Regions from separate parts of the Cohnella sp. 56 genome, predicted to be linked through region 1. Evidence: a T-box and tRNA genes for the amino acid it is inferred to sense, from the RefSeq annotation. Region 1 holds a T-box; the other holds one or more tRNA genes.
What was found. A T-box is a leader RNA that pairs with one kind of tRNA and senses whether it is charged. The one in region 1 lies ahead of leuS (leucine--tRNA ligase), so its partner is inferred to be a tRNA-Leu.

Region 1 (7,248 bases):
GGCGCGCTGCAGCGCAGCGGCCTGCGCCAGCGCGGCTTGCTCTGCGCCGGCGCGCATGACCCGGCCGGCATAGGTTAGCGTCGCCAGCAGCAGCGCATAAAAGCCGAGCACCCACAGCAATGACGGCTGCTGCCACACGGTGGCGAGCGCCTTGAACCGGCCGAGCCGGTCCGTCGCCACATCGGTCGCGACATTGCAGAGCGCGGCCAGCTTGGCCGGCACAGCCCCGAGCGGCAGCCAGACGGCCCCGAGCGCGAGCGCGGCCATGCCGAGCGGCAGGACGACGAAGCTGATAAAGGGCACGAGGACAAGGTTCGCAAGCAGGGACAGCAGGTGAAGCTGATGAAAGTAATAAGCGGTGACGGGAAAGGAAAAGAGCTGGGCGGTCAGCGCGACGGAGAGCGACGAACGGAGCACGGTGGAGCGGATGCGGCGGGACAGCAGCTCCGTCATGACCGGCACATACAGAAGCAGCCCCGCCGTCACGATAAAGGACAGCTGGAAGCTGACGTCCTCCACGACATTCGGCCGCCATATGACCATGATGAGCGCGGCGGCGGACAGCAGGTGCAGCCCGTCCTTCAGCCTGCCTTGCCTGGCGAGCCACAGCGCGATCATCGACATGAGGCAGGCGCGGACGGCGGACGGTGAAGCGCCCGTCAGCAGCATATACACTGGCATGGCCGCCGCCGCGAACGCGCAGGAGCGCTCCCGGGTCCAGCGCAGCGCCCTGCCCAGGAGCAGCAGCAGGTAGACGACGACGGCCACATGCAAACCCGAGATCGCCAGCACATGCGTCAAGCCGAGCCGCGAGAAGTCGTCATACTGCCCGGGATCGATGTCGTCCGTGATTCCCGCCACCAATCCTTTCATATATCCGCTGTCCTTCGCGCCGTACAGCCGGTCCGACAAGCGGCCGATCGCGGCGCGCGTATCGTCGAACCATCGCAATACCCGCGTCGGCGGCGGCGCGGCTTCGCCCAGGAGACGCACCGCGGCGGCTCCCTTGGCAGCCACCGTCCAATGAATGTTCTGCCCGCGCAAATACCGCCGGTAGTCGAAGCCGCCGAAGTTGCCGGCATCGGCAGGCAGCCGCAGCTCGCCGCCGATCTCGACGGCCGAACCCCGCTTCCACCGCCTAGCCTCCTCCAGCTCTTCCTCGGCGCCCAGCCGGATGCGAACGAGCAGCTTTTCGTCCGGATGCCGGGTCTCCCCTGTGTCTGCGGCGGCGATTGTCCGCGCGCGCAGCGGGAATGTCACTGTGTCGCCGTCGATCGCGGCCGGCTCCAGCAGCCTGCCGGATACCTGCACGATCCGTCCGTCCGGCGCGTCGAACGCAGCCGTTATGACGGACTCGCCGTTCGCGTCGGACCACAGCCGCAGGCCCGCGGACAGCAGCAGGGCGATCAGACATAGCCCTCCCGTACTGATCCGGATGCGCCGCAGCAGGACAAATGCCGCCAGCGCCATCATCAGTCCGATGTAAATGAGGAGCGCTGCACAGCCTTGGCGAACGGACAAAATCCCGCTGCCTGCGATCCAGAATCCGGCGACAGCTACAAGCGGCCTGCGGTCCATGGGACACGCCCCTCTCCATGAATGTTCAACACAAAAAGAACCCTTGCTTATTCGGCAGGGTTCTTCCCTTGTCTCGGCACAGGAGCCGTATATTAGATATCGCCGTTCGGCCGGTCACTCCGCCGGTCCAATCTCATCGTCCGGTCAGTCGGCATCCTTCACTTCGGTGTCCTGGGGCGGCACATAGCCCGGAATCGTTCGAAACGTGATGGTCCGCTCCGCCATCAGCGCGGATACTTTGTCGTAGTCCTTGGGGTAAACGCGATGGTAGACAATCTCCACGATGCCGCTGTTGGCGAGCATGTTGGCGCAGGTCCAGCACGGCTGATCGGTGACGTAGACGGTCGAGCCTTCCCGGTCCGTCCGGTCGGTGAACAGCAGCAGATTCTGCTCCGCATGAATCGTGCGGATGCAGCGCTCCTTGCGGATCATATCGGACGCGGGTCCTTCGGGCGCCGGCACATATTCCTCCACGATCATGCAGCCGGCCTCCGAACAGTCCGGCACGCCCATAGGCGCGCCGTTGTAAGCTGTGCCCAGCAGCTTCTTGCCTTGTACGAGCACGGCGCCGACATGTCTCCTCGGGCACCGCGAACGCGTGGATGCCATGAAGGCAATATCCATAAAGTATGTATCCCAGTCTTTGCGAACCGCAACCGTCATGTTGCTCCAGCCTCCTAATGTATGCGTTCGGTTGAATGCGGACGGCTATGCTTCTTCAGCCTGCCGTCACCAGCGGCCGGAGCTTGTCCAGCAGCTTGTCTCCGATTCCCTTGACGCGCTTCAGCTCCTCCGCCGAGCCGAAGCGTCCGTGCGCCTCCCGGTACGCGATGATGGCGGCCGCCTTGGCCGCGCCGATACCCGGCAGCTCATCCAGCTCCGCCGCGGTAGCCGTATTGATATCAAGCAGGCCCGAGGCCGCCTGGACGCCCGGCGCCGCCGCGGACGATGGGGCGGCCGCCGCGCTCGGCGCCTGCGCTTGTCCGGCCGCTGCCGCCGGCGGGACCGGAGGCGGCGAATCCGCCTTGGGCGCCGCTTCATCCGATGCCGCCGGATTGGCGGAGCCGGCCGGCGCCTTGTCAGCGCCGGCCGCTGCGGGCACCGTCACGGACACGCCTGCTTCGGCTGCCGCCGGCGCGGCCACCGCGGCGACCGCAGCCGCGAGCGGCTGGTTGACCGGCTGCCAGCCCGGCACCTCTCCGTCCGCCGGCTTCATCCATCCCCATGCCAGCAGGACGGCTGCCGCCGCGCCCGCCAGCACGGCTGCGCGGCTTCGCATACCGCCGCCGGCCATTCCTGTTCTCATGTTCGCTTCGCCTCCCGACGCTCCGGTTTACATCCTGTTCCATTTATATTGCAGCCGCGCAATAAATCGAGTCATGTCGGCCAAACCCTCCGACATACAATGAAAAGCAGTTATGAAAAATGCCCATTGCGGGAGGAGGATCTCAGATGAAGATCGGCTTCATCGGCGCAGGAAGCATGGGCGGTCTGCTGGCGGGAGCATTGCTGCGCGCCCGGGCTTTTGAGCCGGCGGATGTCACGATCGCGACCCGCACCTCCTCCAAGGCGGAACGTCTGGCGCGGCAATTCCCCGGTCTGCGGATCGGCTCGACGAACCTGGCAGCCGTCCAGGACGCGGACCTTATCTTCCTCTGCGTAAAGCCCCTTGACTATAGACAGGTCATCGGGGAGATCCGGAGCGCGCTCCGGCCCGACCAACTGCTGATCTCGATCACGAGTCCGGTCACGCTTGAGCAGCTCGAACGGCTCTTGCCCTGCAAGGTCGTCAAGATCATCCCAAGCATCGTCAACGGCGCGGCCAGCGGGGCTTCGCTGTTCATGTACGGCTCCCGCCTGGAGCCGGCGGACAAAAGGCAGCTGGTCTCCCTGTTCGGAAAAATCAGCGAGCCGATCGAGATACCCGAAAGCAGCGTCCGCGCCGCTTCGGATCTGTCAAGCTGCGGGCCTGCCTTCATGGCATACCTGCTGGAGCAATTCGTCGACGCGACCGTCGAGTATGCAGGCATGGCCCCGGACATCGCGGCCAGGCTCGGCGCCGAGATGCTGCTGGGCACGGCGCGGCTGCTCGAGCAGGGCTGCACGATGCGTGAGCTGCAGGAGCGCGTATGCGTGCCCGGCGGCATCACGGCGGTCGCGATCGAGGAGCTGCGCGACTCGACCCGGGACGCCTTCCGCAGAGTGCTCAGAAAGACGCACGACAAATTCGCGGAGGATTTGGCAAAGGTCGAAGCTTCGCTGTCCGAGCAGTCTTTCTGGACCGAGTAGCGCCCGATGACGTCCATTCTGCCGATCGGCGACAACGAAGAGGGCGGCCCCGATATTGCGGGCCGCCCTTCTCGTGAAGTCAGTTCGCTACGATGTTGACGAGCTTGCCCTTGACCGCAATAATCTTGCGCACCGTCTTGCCGTCCGTGACGGCCTTGACCTTGTCGAGCGCGAGCGCCGCATCCTGCAGCGCCTCTCCCTCGAGATCTGCCGCGACGAACACGCGGTCCACGATCTTGCCGTTGACCTGGACGGCGATCTCGACCTCGGCGTCCACCGTCAACGCCGGATCGTACGACGGCCACGCCGCATAGGTGACGCTCTCCGCGTGACCGATCCGCTCCCACAGCTCTTCGGCGATGTGCGGGGCAATCGGGGACAGCATCTGCACGAAATGCTCAAGCGCCTTCTTCGGCAGCTCCTCCGCCTTGTACGCCTCGTTCACGAAAATCATGAGCTGGCTGATCGCCGTATTGAAGCGCAGCGCTTCGTAGTCCTCGGTAATCTTCTTGACCGAGCGGTGCCACGTCTTGCGGAACGTCTCCTCGCCCGCGACATCCTTGATCTTCTCGCTCAGCTCGCCGTTCTCCCCGACGAACAGGCGCCACACGCGTCCGAGGAAGCGGTAGATGCCTTCGACACCGTTCGTATTCCAAGGCTTGGTCGCCTCGAGCGGCCCCATGAACATCTCGTACACGCGCAGCGTATCGGCGCCGAACTCGCCGACGATGTCGTCGGGGTTGATGACGTTGCCGCGCGACTTGGACATCTTCTCGCCGTTGGTGCCGAGGATCATGCCCTGGTTGACGAGCTTGTGGAACGGCTCCTTCGTCGCGACGACGCCCAGATCGTACAGCACCTTGTGCCAGAAGCGCGCATACAGCAGATGAAGCACGGCATGCTCCGCGCCGCCGATGTACAGGTCGACCGGCAGCCATTCGCGCTGCTTGGCCGGATCGCAGATCGCGTCCGCGTTCTTGGGATCGATGAACCGCAGGTAATACCAGCAGCTGCCCGCCCATTGCGGCATCGTGTTCGTCTCGCGGCGGGCGCGCCTGCCGTCAGGCAGCGTCACGTTCACCCATTCGTCCACGGTCGCCAGCGGCGACTCGCCCGTGCCCGAAGGCGTGATCGATTCGACATCGGGCAGCAAGAGCGGCAGCTGGTCCTCGGGCACCGTCTCCATGCTGCCGTCCTCGAAGTGCAGCACCGGGATCGGCTCGCCCCAATAGCGCTGGCGGCTGAACAGCCAGTCGCGCAGGCGGTACGTCACCTTGCCGCGGCCCTTGCCCTGCTCCTCCAGCCAGGAGATCGCCTTCGCGATCGCGTCCGGCGTGGACAGGCCGTTCAGGAAACCCGAGTTCACATGCTCGCCCTCGCCCGTATGCGCCGCTTCGTCGACGTTGCCGCCGCTGACGACTTCGACGATCGGCAGGCCGAACTTTTTGGCAAATTCCCAATCCCGCTCGTCATGTCCCGGAACGGCCATAATCGCGCCGGTGCCGTAGCCGCCCAGCACGTAGTCGGCGATCCAGATCGGCACGAGCTGCCCGTTCACCGGGTTGACGGCATGCGCGCCGGTGAAGACGCCCGTCTTGTCCTTGGCCAAGTCGGTCCGCTCGAGATCGCTCTTGCGCGCCGCCTGCTCGACATAGGCTTCTACATCGGCCTGCTGCGCGGCGGTCGCGATGACGGACACCAGCTCGTGCTCGGGAGCGAGCACGCAATACGTCGCGCCGAACAGCGTATCCGGCCGGGTCGTGAACACAGTCAGCGCCGCCCCCGGATGGCCGTCGATGTCGAACGTCACCTCGGCGCCGGTCGACTTGCCGATCCAGTTGCGCTGCATGTCCTTGATGCTCTCCGACCAGTCCAGCTCCTCGAGATCCTCGAGCAGGCGCTCCGCGTACTCGGTAATCTTGAGCATCCACTGGCGCATCGGCTTGCGGATGACGGGATGATTGCCGCGCTCGCTCAGGCCGTTGATGACCTCTTCGTTCGCCAGCACCGTGCCCAGCGCCGGACACCAGTTGACGGGCACTTCGGCAACGTAGGCAAGTCCCTTTTTGTAAAGCTGGATAAATATCCACTGGGTCCACTTGTAGTAATCAGGATCAGTCGTGCTGAATTCGCGTTCCCAGTCGTAGGAGAAGCCCAGCGACTTGATCTGGCGGCGGAAGTTGTCGATATTCTCCACCGTGATCTCGCGCGGATGGCGGCCAGTCTGCAATGCGTATTGTTCGGCCGGCAGGCCGAAGGCGTCCCAGCCCATCGGATGCAGCACGTTGTAGCCGCGCATCCGCTTGTACCGGCTGACGATATCGGTCGCCGTGTATCCTTCGGGATGTCCTACGTGCAGACCCGCGCCAGACGGATACGGGAACATGTCGAGCGCGTAGAACTTCTCCTTGCCTGCGTCCTCCGTCGTGCGGAACGTCTTGTTCTCGTCCCAGTAGCGCTGCCACTTGGGCTCGATCGCTTGCGGCTTGTAGCCGGGTTGTTGGTTGTCTTGTGCCATGGATGATGCTGCCCCTTCCGTCTGACTGCTCGATTAAAAACCAAAAAACCTCCCGCCCCAGCGAAAACACGCTAGGGACGAGAGGTTAAACTCGCGGTACCACCCTAGTTGACGCAGCCCTGCTTGGGCATGACGTCCACTCTTCCTCCTTAACGCGGAGGGATACGCCGCGCTTGCCTGAGATCCCAATCCGGAACCGGTCAAGGATTGTGCGCGGGGCTCCAAGGCGAGTTCGTCGCTGGCGCCAGCCGGCTTGCACCTACCGCCGGTTCTCTGGGTGACGCTGCGCGATTACTGTTCCTCTTCATAGCCGTTAATGCCTCGATTATAGCGGTTCTCGTCAATTCATGTCAAGCGTGCGGTCCCGCGCCCCGCCAGAACAGATTCACGATACGCTCCGCCAAGCCGCTCTGCTGTGCGTCCGGCGCCAGGGACGTATCCCGGCCGCCGACCATGAGCAGCGAGGAAAAGGCGTGCGCCAGCAGCAGCGGATCTTCTCCGCTCCGCATCTCCCCCGCCTCAGCGGCGACGGCGAAGTATTCGGCAAGCACCCGGTGGATGTCGTGTTCGGCTTCCCGAATCTGAAGGCGCTGCGCCTCGGACAGCGAATGGATCGCTTCCCGCATCATCGTCTCGAATTCGACATGGTTGACCGCGATTTTGGCTTCGGCCACCTTGACCAGTCGTTCGCGCAGCGTGCCGCCCTGTGCGAGCAGCTGGCGCGTGTACATGGCGATGCGCCCCATCATCTCGGTCACGGAGGCCGTGAAGAGATCCGACTTGCCGTTAAAATAATAGTATATGGACGCCTTTGTGACGCCGGCTTTTTCTGCGATTTGATTGAGGGAGACAGGTTCGTAGCC
Region 2 (7,248 bases), 240 kb from region 1:
GTTATTATGTTCCGGTATATCAGTTTACGCGCCCAATGGTCGAATCATCCCGCATCCGTTCATTTTTTTTCGATTTTCTGTTGACGCGGACAACCCCTCCTGGTATTATATAAAAGTCCTTTCCGATACGATCTGATAGCTCAGCTGGGAGAGCACTACCTTGACAGGGTAGGGGTCACAGGTTCGATCCCTGTTCAGATCACCATACTTAAACGCGCTGAAGCCTGATCCCACAGGCTTCTTTTTTGTTGCATGCTCAGTCTTTCCAGATGCGTTTTTCCTGTCATTGCTTTTCACCCCGTTTAAAGTCAGCCCCTCTTGCTCACAATAAGAGCGAAGGAGGGAAATTCACCATGTTAAACACTTCTGGCCGCAAGGCGCTGCTCGCCACGGCGTTGCTGCTGGCGCTTGCCTCTCCTATGACGACCGGCAAGGCGCAGGCCGGCGCCACCGATGCGCAGGCCGTCCGGGAAGACGCACTGGCCGTCACGGCGGCGCCGACCGCCATCGCCGGCCTCGCTCACCGCGAGGGTCATCACGGCCGCAAGCATCATCGCCGTCTGGACGATATGGCCGAGGTGCTCGGCATGACTTCGGATCAGCTGATCGGCGAGCTCAAGAAGGGCAAGTCGATTGCCCAGATCGGCCAGTCCAGAGGCATCAGCGAGGACCAGCTGATCGGCAAGCTGCTCGACAAGGAGCGCGTGCATCTGAAGGAGCAGATCAACAGATCCTGGGGCGCCGAAGCGAAGAAAAACACATAGCACGGACGATCAGAAACGGGCGGGTCCTACGCGGATCGGCCCGTTTTGACTGACGATGCAAACTCATTTTTGATTTATAAAAAAAATGATTAAAAACCTCTTTACAATCGCTTCGGATTCGCCTATAATCAATCAAGTCGCCACACAATATGATCTGATAGCTCAGCTGGGAGAGCACTACCTTGACAGGGTAGGGGTCACAGGTTCGATCCCTGTTCAGATCACCATACTTAACATCGCGGAAGCCATTTATGGCTTCCTTTTTTGTTTGCTGCAACATTTGGCCCGCCCCCTGCGTTAGTGTGGTTGACCGCATCGGAATATAAATCCATCCAGGAGGAATCGATCATGAAAAAAACGGCCAAAAGTCTGCTCGCCCTGCTCGCCCTGATGCTGTTCAGCCTGTCCGTCAGCGCTTCGGCATTCGCGTTCAACGATATTCAGAAGGATCCGGGCAAGAGCTATATCGAGCAGCTTCAAAAGAAAGGGCTCGTCAGAGGCGACGGCAGCGGGATGTTCAAGCCCAAGAGCGCGATCACCGCGCAATCCGCCGTCACGCTGATCGTGAACGGCTTCGGCCTGAACATCGACAACATCCGCTTCATCAAGGAGCCGAAGGCAAGCGATTACTTCACCAAGGTCAAGGATAACGCACCCTATGCCAAAGCCTTCATCATCGCACAGCTGAACGGCCTGGATATCCCCCGCGACATCGATCCGAACGGCAAGGTGACGCGCGAGCAGTATGCGCACTGGGTGTACCAAGCAATCAGCAAAAAAGGCGAATATGCCTGGATCGAAATGTACATGACGTTCAAGGACGAGGATAAAGTAACGAAGGGCTACATGGACAGCGTCCAGAAGCTGCTCATCGGGAAGATCGCATCCCTGGACGAGAAGAACAGATTCCGCCCGAAGGACGCGATCACCCGCAGCGAAGCGGCCGTCATCCTGGCCAAAGGCATCACATTTGTCAAAAACACAAAACCGGTGCCGCAGCCGGAGCAGCCGGCCTCGCCGCTGACGAATGTGCGGATGTCGAGCGAAGCATACGGCACCGAAGCGCTCAAGGTGACGATCTCAGCCGAGGCGCCGCATGCGGGCTACGGCATCGAGATCGCGAACGTCGCCTACAAGGATAAGCAGGCGATCATCACCTACCGGGTCGTCAAGCCGGATCCGGACCGCATGTACCCGCAGGTCATCACGACGGTCGCGGCTGCCGTCTACATCAGCACGGCGTATACGCCCGTGCTCGGCGGCGAAGTCCAACCTTAAAGCAGCTCCAGGCCTTATGAAGCCGCATTAAACAGCACAGCAGAGAGCCGCCGGCACATGTCCGGCGGCTCTCTGCTGCTAGTAGACGGAAATGCCATGCAGCGTGCCCAGCGCCCGTTAATCGGCGCCGGATGTCTCTGCGGACGCCGCAGTCTCGCGCAGCATGCGCTCCCGCTCCTCCGCGCCGAGCTCCGGCACGCACCAATCGATCGGACGCTCGCCCGCCTGCCGCAAATATTCGTTCGCACGCGAGAACGGCCGGCTGCCGAGAAAGCCGTTGTGCGCGGACAGCGGACTCGGATGCGCGGACGCAATGACGAAATGCTTGCGCCGGTCGATAAAGGCCGCCTTCTTCTGCGCATGGCTGCCCCACAGAATGAACACCAGCGGGGCCTCTCGCTCGTTCAGCGCCGCTACGACGGCGTCGGTGAACTTCTCCCAGCCGAGACCCTTGTGCGAGTTGGCCTCGCCCTCACGGACCGTCAGCACGGCGTTCAGCAGCAGCACGCCCTGCTTGGCCCAGTGCAACAAGTTGCCGTGGCCCGGGATCGGGCATCCCAGATCGCTCTGCAGCTCCTTGAAGATGTTGCGCAGCGACGGCGGCTGGCGGACACCCGGCAGGACGGAGAAGCTGAGGCCGTGCGCCTGGCCCGCCCCGTGGTAGGGGTCCTGTCCCAAGATGACGACCTTGGCGTCCCGATAGGCAGTCAGATGGAGCGCTTCAAAAATATGATGCATGTCCGGATACACGGTCCGCTGTCTGTACTCGGCGGCCAGCTCCGTTCTCAGCGCCTTATAGTAGGGCTTCTCCAGCTCCGGCTGGAGCAAGGGCTCCCAATCGTTCCTGAACACCGCTGGCATGAGGCCCGCCTCCTGATTTATGATAGCTAATAGCAAGGGATTCGCGATTCAATTATAGCAGAATCACGAGGCACGCCCAAAACAAAGGAGAAACGCCCCATGACTATGACTTCGATCTATTGGTATGGCAACGCCTTCCTGCCCGAGGAGCAGGTGCGGATCTCGCCGCACGACCGCGGCTACTACTTCGGAGACGGCATCTACGAAGTATTCCGCGTATACGGAGGCCGGCTGTTCGAAGCCGACGCCCACTACGAGCGGCTGCGGCTCAGCGCCGAAGGCCTCAAGCTCCCGCTCCCTTGGGGCATCGACGGATTGCGGAGCGCCATCGACGAGCTCGTCGCCCGGAACGGGCTGTCCGACGGCACCGTCTATTTGCAGATTACCCGCGGTGCGGCGCCGCGCAACCACCTCTTCCCCGCCGATGCCGCCCCGGTCGCCCTCGCCTATACGCGCGAGGTCGCGCGCCCCGTCCGGACGATGGAAGAAGGCATCTCCGTCATCACGCAGGACGATATCCGCTGGCTGCACTGCAACTACAAGACGCTGAACCTGCTGGCCAACGTCCTGGCGAAGCAAGAGGCCGCGGAGCGCGGCGCCGCCGATGCCATCCTTCACCGCGACGGCATCGTCACCGAGAGCAGCGCCTCCAATGTCATGATCGTCAAGGACGGTGCGCTCCTGACGCATCCCGCGAACAATCTGATTCTGCACGGCGTCACACGCGCCGTGACGCTCAGACTGGCGGGCGCAGGCGAGATCCCCGTCCAGGAGCGCCCCTTCACGCTGGACGAGCTGTACGGCGCCGACGAAGCCTTTGTGACCGGCACGACGGTCGAGATCACGCCGATCGTCTCCGTCGACGGCCGCCCGATCGGCGCCGGGGCGCCCGGCCCTCTCACACGGGAGCTGCAGGCGCGCTTCGCCTCGGCGATCGGCATCGCCTGACATAACGAACGGCTCCGGGGCGCGCATTCAAGCGCGCCCGGAGCCGTCCTCACCTCGCCAATAACTTTCAATCCGTTTCGATACTGAACACGACATATCGATTAAGCTGCTTCGCATCCTTTTCCGCCTTGTCGACGATCCGGTACTCCTCGGAGTCCTCCTCCAGCACGACGAAGTAAGAACGATCATGCTCCCTGTACAGCTTTTTGGCCAGATCGATCGCGTACTGCTTCGTCATCGCTCCCTCACGCCCTATCCTCTCTATTCCTGTGCGTTATACCCTTCCACGCGGATACGGTTAATTCCTGCTGCCGCAGGCAGGCGATTCGGATCGCCGAGACGGCTCACACCAGCCGCAGTCACAGCAAAAAACGCCGAATGCACTCGGGCATCCGGCGTTTTCGCACTGCTTATTTTAACGATTGCTTGATGTCGCACTCATATGCCGATCAGGAACGTCCGCCCTTGCGGCCGGCCTCTTCCCTGCTCATGCCGCCCCTGTCGCTGCCGCCGCCTTGGCTGCGATTGCTGCTGCCACCGCCCGCCTCTCCGCCCTTCTCGCCGATCTCCTGATAGAAATCGCGGTCATGCGTCCTCGATGTCGCTTCCCCACCCATGCGTCCTGCTTCCTCGCGGCTCATCTTGTTGTTGTCGTCATTGCGTGCCATTCAGAATCACTCCTTTGGGTTAGTCCGGGCTTGCTTGCCCATGTTATAAGTACCCCTGGAGCCAGGAAGCAAACGGTTATGAGAGCTTTCTCACATAGCGGTGTCTAACGAACGGATCTGCTTCGGATCAAACCGACCACACTCGAGACGACCGTTAAAACGGAAAGCGCGAGCACGATCCATTTATTTTTATTGTCCCCCGCCATCCCCGTCAATGACAGCACGATTAAAACAATACCCACGATTAGCGTTAAATAATGCAGCATATTTCTTCTCATTGCGACTCACCCCGGCTATTCTACTGAATTTGAGCTTGCCGATTCATGCCCCATAATCCAAAAATCCTCCTTCGCCTCTACCTGTAATTTGCGTACAGATAGGGCAAAAGAGGATCTCGTGCGGCGAATCCCGCGCGGCCAGGTCAGGTCGCCTTAGCCTCGCAGGACTCGTCTTTTAAAGTCGATTTGGCTTATGTAAGTCAGGGAAACGAACCCTATCACTACCAAGTATGCCGAGGACGGGGGTCGAACCCGTACGATGGTCACCCATCGCAGGATTTTAAGTCCTGTGCGTCTGCCAATTCCGCCACCCCGGCATGATCATCTCAATAAACCGACGTTGTTCATTGTACTATGCGCGAGGCGGTGCGTCAAACGTTAAAAATAAAATCTGTCGTATTTTTCCGTCGCTGCTGCTATATAACGATAACAGCCGGCTGTTGCCTGCAGCGAACTAGCACCTAAGTCCTCCACGCATGCAAAACGCCTCCCCGCGATCTCCATCAACCGGAGAAACGCAAGTGAGGCGCATAAAGCATCGCTATGTAATTGACGTAAGCCTCGCATAGGAATATGCGAGCGAACCTCGCTGTGGTGGGCCCTGAGGGACTCGAACCCCCGACCAATCGGTTATGAGCCGACAGCTCTAACCACTGAGCTAAGGGCCCTCGTCATGATCCCTACGAGGTGATAAGTTGGTTGCGGGGGCAGGATTTGAACCTGCGGCCTTCGGGTTATGAGCCCGACGAGCTACCGGGCTGCTCCACCCCGCGTCGTTAAGCGTTCATTTGTCCTTCAATGGCGACAAGAATTAATATACCGCATAGACTATAGTTCCGTCAAGGAAAATCACGAATTATTTTAATTTTTTTTCGAATCTGCATTCGAATCCGTATTCGCAGCCTCAACCTGCTCGGCCTGCGCCATCTCCGCGAGCTTCTGCAGCAGAATATGCTGCGGCATATGCATCAGATGCTCCAGCGGCACCTTGAGATGCGCCGCCAGCTTCTGCGCCGTATCTGCGGACAAGGGCATTCTTTTCATTGCTGCCAGCCTCCCTATCTTCGCGGCTCTCGTATAGGATGGTTCCGCCGCTCACTCGAACATAACACAGCAAGGAGCCTGCCGCAACCCGAAGGCGCGGCAGGCTCCCCTAAGCAAACCCGTCGTTTATGGCATATAACGCACGCCGTACTTGCCCTTGCGCGAGCGGTATACCTCGACTTCCCGAGGCATATCGACGCCGAACAGCCAGCCGTCGTTTTCGATGCGCCGGACGAGACATCCCGCCTGAAATTTGCTGTCGTACAGCCGCGACCAGTACACCCAATTCATACCGTGTCCGTCCCTCCGGAATGTGGTCGATATGGATTTAGGATGCTCGGTTTGCGAGCGGTTTAACCCTTGCTTCTGCCTTGCCTTAATTCACGACGACTTCCCCGGCTGCGGCGCGCAGCATCGATTGCATGCCGGATTGGGCCGCCTGACGGTATTCGTTCATCTCGGCACTCAGATCCCCCGTCGGGTCCAGCTTGATTTTCTGAAGCAGCTCATTGCCCTTGGTGTCCCACTCCGTCAGCGCTTCGTCGATCGTCTTCTTGCCCTGGGCGGCATCCTGGAATAAATAATTGCCCAGCTCGGAGATCAGGCTCAGATTGGGTCTGCTGCGGTACAGCTCCGTATCCGCCTCGCTCGCTTCGCCCACGTAAGGCTTTACCTTCGTGAACGCTTCGAGGTGGAACGCGGCGCCGTCCTGCGGCTGGATGAACTTCTGCCGCACGCTGAGCTCGCCTTGGCTCCGCGCCTTGAACTTGGCCACCTCTTCGCTGTTCATATGCTTGATGAACGTCCAGGCATCGTCCGGATTGGCGCTTTTGGCATTGATGGAGGACATGTTGCCCAGATACATGCCGGGCGCGCCGCCCTCCGCATATTCGGGCACCGTGACGACATCCCAATCCAGCGCCTTGGCATCTTTCATCTTGTCCACGTTTTTATTGTAGCTGGCGATCTCGTTCACCATATAATAGCTGCCGATGACCATGGCGACCTTGCCGGCCAGGAACGTGTTGTTCTGATAAGGATTGTATGCGTACACCCCGTCGCCGGACGCCATGGAAGCCGCCGACTGCTGCAGATCTTCGTCATGCGGGATGACGTGATCCTTGTACATCTGGATCGGCTTGGCCCATGCATCCGCCCATGCCTTCGTATGAACGGTCATCTTCTCGCCGGCGGCATCGAACATTCTCATGCTCGACGTATCGTACGTCGATTGAATGCTGTAGAGCTGGAGCCCGCCGCCGTATGTATTAAACGCAAATCCGTATGCGGCATCCTTGCCTTTGCCGCTTTTCATCGATTGCGCCAGGGAGAATATCTCGTTCCATGTCATGCCGTCCTTCGGAGGCGTTACGTTTGCTTTTTCGAACAGCTTTTTGTTGTAGAACA

Region 2: it encodes a tRNA-Leu, which carries the amino acid that the T-box ahead of leuS (leucine--tRNA ligase) is inferred to sense. The anticodon was not compared.

What each region holds. Positions count from the first base shown of each region.
Region 1 is NZ_JAZDQE010000002.1:148,423-155,670, reverse strand. Features, by position in the region: gene VQ071_RS03690 (ComEC/Rec2 family competence protein) at 1-1,578, opposite strand, end outside; gene VQ071_RS03685 (deoxycytidylate deaminase) at 1,723-2,241, opposite strand; gene VQ071_RS03680 (ComEA family DNA-binding protein) at 2,297-2,884, opposite strand; gene comER (late competence protein ComER) at 3,031-3,867, shown strand; gene leuS (leucine--tRNA ligase) at 3,947-6,385, opposite strand; T-box leader at 6,456-6,702, opposite strand; gene VQ071_RS03665 (TetR/AcrR family transcriptional regulator) at 6,736-7,248, opposite strand, start outside.
Region 2 is NZ_JAZDQE010000002.1:383,696-390,943, reverse strand. Features, by position in the region: tRNA gene VQ071_RS04715 (tRNA-Val) at 130-205, shown strand; gene VQ071_RS04710 (hypothetical protein) at 354-764, shown strand; tRNA gene VQ071_RS04705 (tRNA-Val) at 916-991, shown strand; gene VQ071_RS04700 (S-layer homology domain-containing protein) at 1,113-2,042, shown strand; gene VQ071_RS04695 (uracil-DNA glycosylase) at 2,160-2,903, opposite strand; gene dat (D-amino-acid transaminase) at 3,003-3,851, shown strand; gene VQ071_RS04685 (hypothetical protein) at 3,919-4,089, opposite strand; gene VQ071_RS04680 (KGG domain-containing protein) at 4,301-4,519, opposite strand; tRNA gene VQ071_RS04675 (tRNA-Leu) at 5,029-5,114, opposite strand; tRNA gene VQ071_RS04670 (tRNA-Ile) at 5,390-5,465, opposite strand; tRNA gene VQ071_RS04665 (tRNA-Met) at 5,494-5,570, opposite strand; gene VQ071_RS04660 (YycC family protein) at 5,659-5,841, opposite strand; gene VQ071_RS04655 (hypothetical protein) at 5,968-6,132, opposite strand; gene VQ071_RS04650 (ABC transporter substrate-binding protein) at 6,218-7,248, opposite strand, start outside.